2 linked regions of the Aliamphritea hakodatensis genome follow. The protein of the gene in region 1 interacts with the protein of each later gene in a pairwise test. Links are inferred from orthologs where the notes say so. Each region holds a gene or a part of one and is shown on either strand. Other genes may lie near its edges.

Region 1 (3,322 bases):
CAACCTGCGGATAACGCTGACCAATCTGCTCAGCAATCTGACGCAGATAATCCAGCGCTGGCGTAATCGCATCACTGATAGGCGCCAAGCTCTCCTGAGCCGCATCCAGCACTTCCGCACCACCATGCAGCGCCGGCAGCTTAGCCAGCATCGCAGCCTGCTCAGCTGAAATATCAACCTGACTCAGAAAGCGTTCAATCTCAGGCATATCTTTGCGTTGCAGTAATTCGAAATAATCATTTTCCTGAACATCGGTCAGCCCCGCACCGGCAATCAGTCCGCGATAGATACCTACATGGCCCAGATCAATACTCAGTTCCTGACTGACACCCAGCACATGCAGAGTTTCAAGCATCAGGGAAATAATTTCGACATCACTGGCCAGGCCCGAGTGGCCGAATAACTCAGCACCTACCTGTAAGGGATTACGAGACGCCAGCGGATTTGCTGGCAAGGTATGCAGAACAGTACTGCAATAACACAAACGATTAGGACTATCGTTTTTCAGACGGTGGGCATCAATCCGCGCCACCTGCTGGGTAATATCAGCACGGATGCCCAGCATCCGGCCTGTCAGTTGATCCGTTACTTTAAATGTATTCAGATCAAGATCCCGACCAACACCACTTAACAAAGAGTCCAGGTGTTCGATCATTGGTGTCATGACTAATTCATAACCCCAGGTATTATACATATCTAGCACTTGCCGGCGGGCCGCTTCAACCTGACGCGCCTGTGGTGGCAAGACTTCTTTGACACCGTCTGGTAATAACCAGCGATCTGCCAAGGCCATGCAACTCTCCTAATCGATCGATCAGTTAATCATATACAGTATGCACAGCCCAGCCAGCATACTGATTAAACCGGTTATCCGCAGCGCCTTATCACTGATATTTGCTAACTGCTGAACTAACCTGCGCCAGCGTCCGGGATACAGAAAAGGCACAATTCCCTCGATTATCAGCATCAGACTGAAACCGATTAACAGGGGTTGCCAAAGCTCCGACCACATAACGCCTCGCACAAAACCGCATAAAAAAACCGGGCTTAAACCCGGTTACAGAATTCTACCACGGAACAGGGCAAATAGTGCAGCCTATTCCGGGTAAAAATTAATCAAAAGTAGCAATTAACGCTCCAGACCCGGCGCATTCAGGTAACGGAAGAATTCACTGTCCGGTTCCAGAATCATGATATCGCCTTGCTGGTTAAATGCTTCTTTATAGGCATTCAGACTGCGGTAGAAAGAATAGAACTCCGGATCACGGCTATATGCCTTGGCATAGATACCCGCAGATTCCGCATCACCTTCACCACGCAACTCCTGTGCATCACGGTACGCACCGGCTTCGATAACCGTTTTCTGACGGTCAGCATCAGCCCGGATACCTTCCGCAAGCTCCTGACCACGGGAACGCAGCTCACGGGCTTCACGCTCCCGCTCAGTACGCATACGGTCATATACAGAGTTGGATACTTCCTGCGGCAGATCGATCTTCTTAACCCGGATATCAATCAGCTCAATACCCAGCTCGTCACGGGTCGACTGGCTCAGTGACTCAGTCAGCTCAATCATTAACTGATCACGCTCACCGGATACCACTTCAGTCAGCGTACGCTCACCGAACTGCGCACGCAGACCTGCATCCACACTCGGGAACAGACGCTCCGCTGCACGGAACTGGTCACCGGAAGTCGCGGTGTAGTAAGTTTGCGGATCAATAACACGCCATTTAATGAAGGAGTCAACCACCAGACGCTTCTTCTCAACCGTCAGATAAGACTGCGGCTGCGCATCCAGGGTCAGTACCCGGCCATCAAACTTACGCACTTTATTGATAACAGGAATCTTAATATGCAGACCAGGCTGCAGGTTAGGATTCACGATTTCACCGAAGCGCAGCAAAACTGCACGGTCAGTTTCCTTAATAATAAACAGCGAATTAGATGCCAGCACGACCAACAATAGCGCGATGACGACGCCTGCCATAGATTTACCAGACATTACCGGGCCTCCCGACGGTTGGTTTGCTGACGCTGACGCAACTGCTCAATCACCTGATCAGTGATATCACGGATATTATCGTTACTCAGACGGGTGTTTCCTGAACGGTTAAACTCAACAGGTACCTGACGACGCTCGGATAACTTATCCAGCGGCAGATACATCATGTTATTACCGCCCTCAACATCAACCAGTACCTTAGAGTTGTTCGCCATAACAGACTCCATTGCATCCAGATACAGACGCTCACGGGTTACATCCGGTGCTTTCAGGTACTCACCCAGCAGAGACTCAAAACGCTGCGCATCACCCTGTGCCCGAGCAACCACCTGTTCGCGGTATGCACTTGCCTCTTCCTTCATACGCTGGGCGATACCACGCGCTTCAGGAATAATACCGTTACGGTAAGACTCAGCTTCGTTAATGACCCGTTGCTCATCCTCACGCGCTTTGATTACGTCATCAAATGCATCCTGAACCTGAGACGGTGCCTTAACTTCTTTAATGTTCACCTGAGTGATACGTAAACCGGTCTGATAATCTTCCATAGACTGCTGCAGACGACCCTTCACATCCGTACCAAGTACCTCACGGCCCTCAGTCAGAATGGAATCCATTTCTGAACCACCTACAATGTGACGCAATGCAGACTCAGAAGCATTCGCCAGACTGGCTTCCGGATCGCGGACTTTCAGCAGGTAATTCTTAGGATCAGAGATGACGTACTGAACGGTAATAGATACGTCAACAATGTTCTCATCTTCTGTCAGCATCAGGGAACGGTGATCATAAGCATTTACCCGGGTCACATTGACCTGAGTAACCTGATCAATCAAAGGCGGGTTCCACTGCAGACCCGGCATAACCGTTTCGCTGAATTTACCCAGACGCAGTACGACACCCCGCTCCTGCTGATCGACAGTGTAGAAGCCCAGAGCTGCCCAGCCAACCAGCAGAATGACGATAAGGATGCCAAACAGACCGCCTGACGGCGCAGCTGATTTGCCACCGGAACCGCCGGTCTTGTTCGGTTTACCGAAAATGCCGTTAAGTTTTTCCTGTAGCTTTTGCAGCGCTTCATCCAGATCAGGAGGTCCCTGATCATTATTGCCGCCACCGTTACGCTTGCCACCAGAGTTCCAGGGATCCTGATTATTCCCGTTACCACCAGGCTCATTCCAAGCCATACTGTTCTCCGTTCTAGAACCGTTAATGCTTTGTCTTTACCGAATCGACAGGTAAAGCACCAAAAACTACCAAAATTGTATGTAGCTTAATCATAGTATGCAACGTCCGATGTACGCAGCTTACTTTTAA
Region 2 (3,232 bases), 3.5 Mb from region 1 along the record:
TCAACCGGCTTATTCAGCACATGGTCAATCATACTCTTACGTGATGTACCCAGCAGCAACGGACACTTCAGACGGTGCAACTGCTCCAGCTTATTCAACAGCCGCAAATTATGCTCCAGGGTTTTACCAAAACCGAACCCCGGATCAAGAATAATTCTCTGCCGGTCAATCCCGGCGGCTTCACAGGCAGCTATACGCGCCGCAAGAAACGCCTCAACCTCATCAATCACATCACTGTAAACCGGTGCATCCTGCATCGTCGCAGGGCTGCCCTGCATGTGCATCAGGCACACCGGCAAACCACTGGCTGCTGCCGCCTCAAGTGCACCTGCTTTCCCCAGTGCCCGGACATCGTTAATCAGCCCCGCACCAAGCGCAGCCGCTTCGACAATCACTTCCGGCGAACTGGTATCCACGGAAACAATCGCATCAACTTCACGGTTCAGCCGCTCAACCACCGGCAACACCCGATTCATTTCTTCATCAAGGCCCACCGGGGTCGCACCCGGCCGGGTTGACTCACCACCGATATCAATAAAAGCAGCACCCTGGTCTACCATCTGCAAAGCACGGTCAACGGCCCTCTGCACCGACAGTTTTTCTGACGCATATAGCGTTCCGCCGTCAGAAAAAGAATCCGGGGTCACGTTAACGATCCCCATCACCTGGGGACGGGTTAAATCTAACCGGCGGGAAGCAAACTGAAACTGACTTAAATCACTCATTACTCACTGTTCCTAATGTCAGAACGTAAAAAGGCCAGCACAGGGACGTGCTGACCTTTTCAGATTTCAATCACACAGATTAATGCAGGTTCTGATCCGGCGCATCCGGCTGATCACGCTGCTCGTCATCATCACGCGGCATATCATCAGATGCTTTGTTTTCTTCAGCATCAGAATCATCCGTATCAGATTCAGACTTAGGACCGTCTTTCTTCGCGTCGTTGTCACTCCAGCCTTCCGGCTCTGACACATCTTCACGGGCCATTAACTGATCAATCTGTGACGAATCAATCGTCTCATACTTCATCAGCGCCTGGGTCATGGTTTCCAGAATATCGCGGTTATCTTCCAGCATCTGGAACGCCTGCGCGTAACAGTCATCAATAATCTTACGGGTAGTCGCATCAATTTTCTGCTGCAACTCCTCAGAGATAGGCTTGCTGCCCTGACCATAACCACGGTTAAACGGATCAGACTCTTCCTCGTCATACAGCAATGGCCCCAGCTCTTCGCTCAGACCCCAGCGCGTTACCATGTTTCTGGCAATGCTGGTTGCCCGCTGAATATCATTGGATGCACCGGTGGTAACACCGTCTTTACCCAGCGTCATTTCTTCCGCAATACGGCCACCGTAAAGGCTGCAGATATTCGCCATCAGCATTTTACGGCTGTGGCTGTAGCGGTCTTCTTCCGGCAGGAACATGGTGACACCCAGTGCCCGGCCGCGGGGAATAATAGATACTTTGTAGACGGGATCATGATCCGGCAATAAACGCCCGACAATCGCATGACCAGACTCGTGGTATGCCGTATTCAGGCGTTCTTCGTAAGACATCACCATCGACTTACGCTCAGCACCCATCATGATTTTGTCTTTAGCTTTTTCAAACTGATCCATACCCACCGTACGCTTACTGGCACGGGCAGCAAACAATGCAGCTTCGTTCACCAGGTTAGCCAGGTCAGCACCGGAGAATCCGGGTGTACCACGGGCAATCAGCTCAGGCTTAACATCATCTCCCAGAGGCACTTTACGCATGTGCACTTTCAGGATCTGCTCACGGCCGCGGATATCCGGCAGGCCTACATGCACCTGGCGGTCAAAACGACCCGGGCGCAACAGCGCAGGGTCCAGCACGTCAGGACGGTTAGTCGCAGCAATGACGATTACACCCTCAGTACCTTCAAAGCCGTCCATTTCAACCAGCAGCTGGTTCAGGGTTTGCTCACGCTCATCGTTACCGCCACCCATGCCAACACCACGGTGACGACCCACCGCATCAATCTCATCAATAAAGATGATACACGGCGCATTTTTCTTCGCCTGCTCGAACATATCACGGACACGGGATGCACCCACACCCACAAACATTTCCACAAAGTCAGAACCGGAAATTGTAAAGAAAGGCACTTTCGCTTCACCGGCAATCGCTTTTGCCAGCAGGGTTTTACCGGTACCGGGGCTACCCGCCATCAGTACACCGCGGGGAATATGGCCACCCAGACGCTGGAACTTGCCAGGATCACGCAGGTAATCCACCAGCTCTTTTACTTCCTCTTTAGCTTCTTCAACACCGGCTACATCTTCAAACGTCGTCTTGATCTGATCTTCGCTCATCATCCGGGCTTTAGACTTACCAAACGACATCGGACCGCCTTTGCCGCCCCCGCCGCCCTGCATCTGGCGCATGAAAAACATAAACACAGCAATGATCACCAGAATCGGGAAGCTGGCAACCAGCAGCTGCGTCCAGACACTTTGCTTCTCAGGCTGCTTACCTTCAATGATGACATTGTGGTTGTACAGATCATCAACCAGCTTAGGATCCTGCAGCGCCGGGCGTACCGTCTGGAAGCGCTCACCATTCTTACGGAAACCTTCGATGGTATAACCGTCAATAATTACCTTGCTGACCCGATCGTCCTTCACCTCAGTGATGAATTCAGAATAATTCAGCGACTGCGAACTGGTTTCGCCGCTGAAGTTATTAAACACTGTCAGCAGTACTGCCGCGATTACCAGCCACAGTACTAAATTTTTCGCCATATCGTTCAAAGGATGACCCTCTGTTTGCTACTTATCTTTGTGTCGTAAAACCCAAGCCTGCAAAAACTACAGGACTTCACTGGCTTTGACCATCTTTACGGCCGGAAATTACGCCCAACCATATAAACTTCACGGGAACGGGCCCGGGAGGCGTCCGGCTTACGGGTATAAACCTTGGTAAAACTGCTCTTTACGTCCTGCATGTAGGCATCAAAGCCCTCACCCTGAAATACTTTGGCGATAAAATCACCACCGGGACGCAATGTTGTCCGCGCCAGATCCAGCGCCAGCTCAACAAGATACATGGCTGCCGGCTGATCAATCGCGGACATACCACTCATATTGGGGGCCATATCTGAAATTACAAGGTCTGAAAGATCATCTCCCAGGGTTTGTAAAATTTCATTCAGCACAGACTCTTCGGTAAAGTCCCCCTGAATAAACTGTACACCGGGTAAAT

The links.
Region 2: the proteins of hflC (region 1) and ftsH interact in binary tests that used the Escherichia coli proteins (3 or more experiments, as listed by UniProt). The link is inferred for Aliamphritea hakodatensis from one-to-one orthologs.

The regions. Positions count from the first base shown.
Region 1 is NZ_AP025281.1:1,147,078-1,150,399, reverse strand. Bases 68-3,067 are described here. They hold hflC (protease modulator HflC), read right to left. Parts: upstream 2,006-3,067; coding sequence 1,130-2,005; downstream 68-1,129. Other genes in these bases: hflK (FtsH protease activity modulator HflK), read right to left, coding at 2,005-3,067; PCI15_RS05215 (DUF2065 domain-containing protein), read right to left, coding at 815-1,012; PCI15_RS05220 (ATP phosphoribosyltransferase regulatory subunit), read right to left, coding at 68-793. Outside these bases: more of PCI15_RS05220, read right to left, coding at 1-67; more of hflK, read right to left, coding at 3,068-3,192.
Region 2 is NZ_AP025281.1:4,655,701-4,658,932, forward strand. What follows is about bases 289-3,198. They hold ftsH (ATP-dependent zinc metalloprotease FtsH), read right to left. Parts: upstream 2,773-3,198; coding sequence 805-2,772; downstream 289-804. Other genes in these bases: folP (dihydropteroate synthase), read right to left, coding at 289-725; rlmE (23S rRNA (uridine(2552)-2'-O)-methyltransferase RlmE), read right to left, coding at 2,868-3,198. Also shown: more of folP, read right to left, coding at 1-288; more of rlmE, read right to left, coding at 3,199-3,232. UniProt on the Escherichia coli protein: Acts as a processive, ATP-dependent zinc metallopeptidase for both cytoplasmic and membrane proteins. Plays a role in the quality control of integral membrane proteins.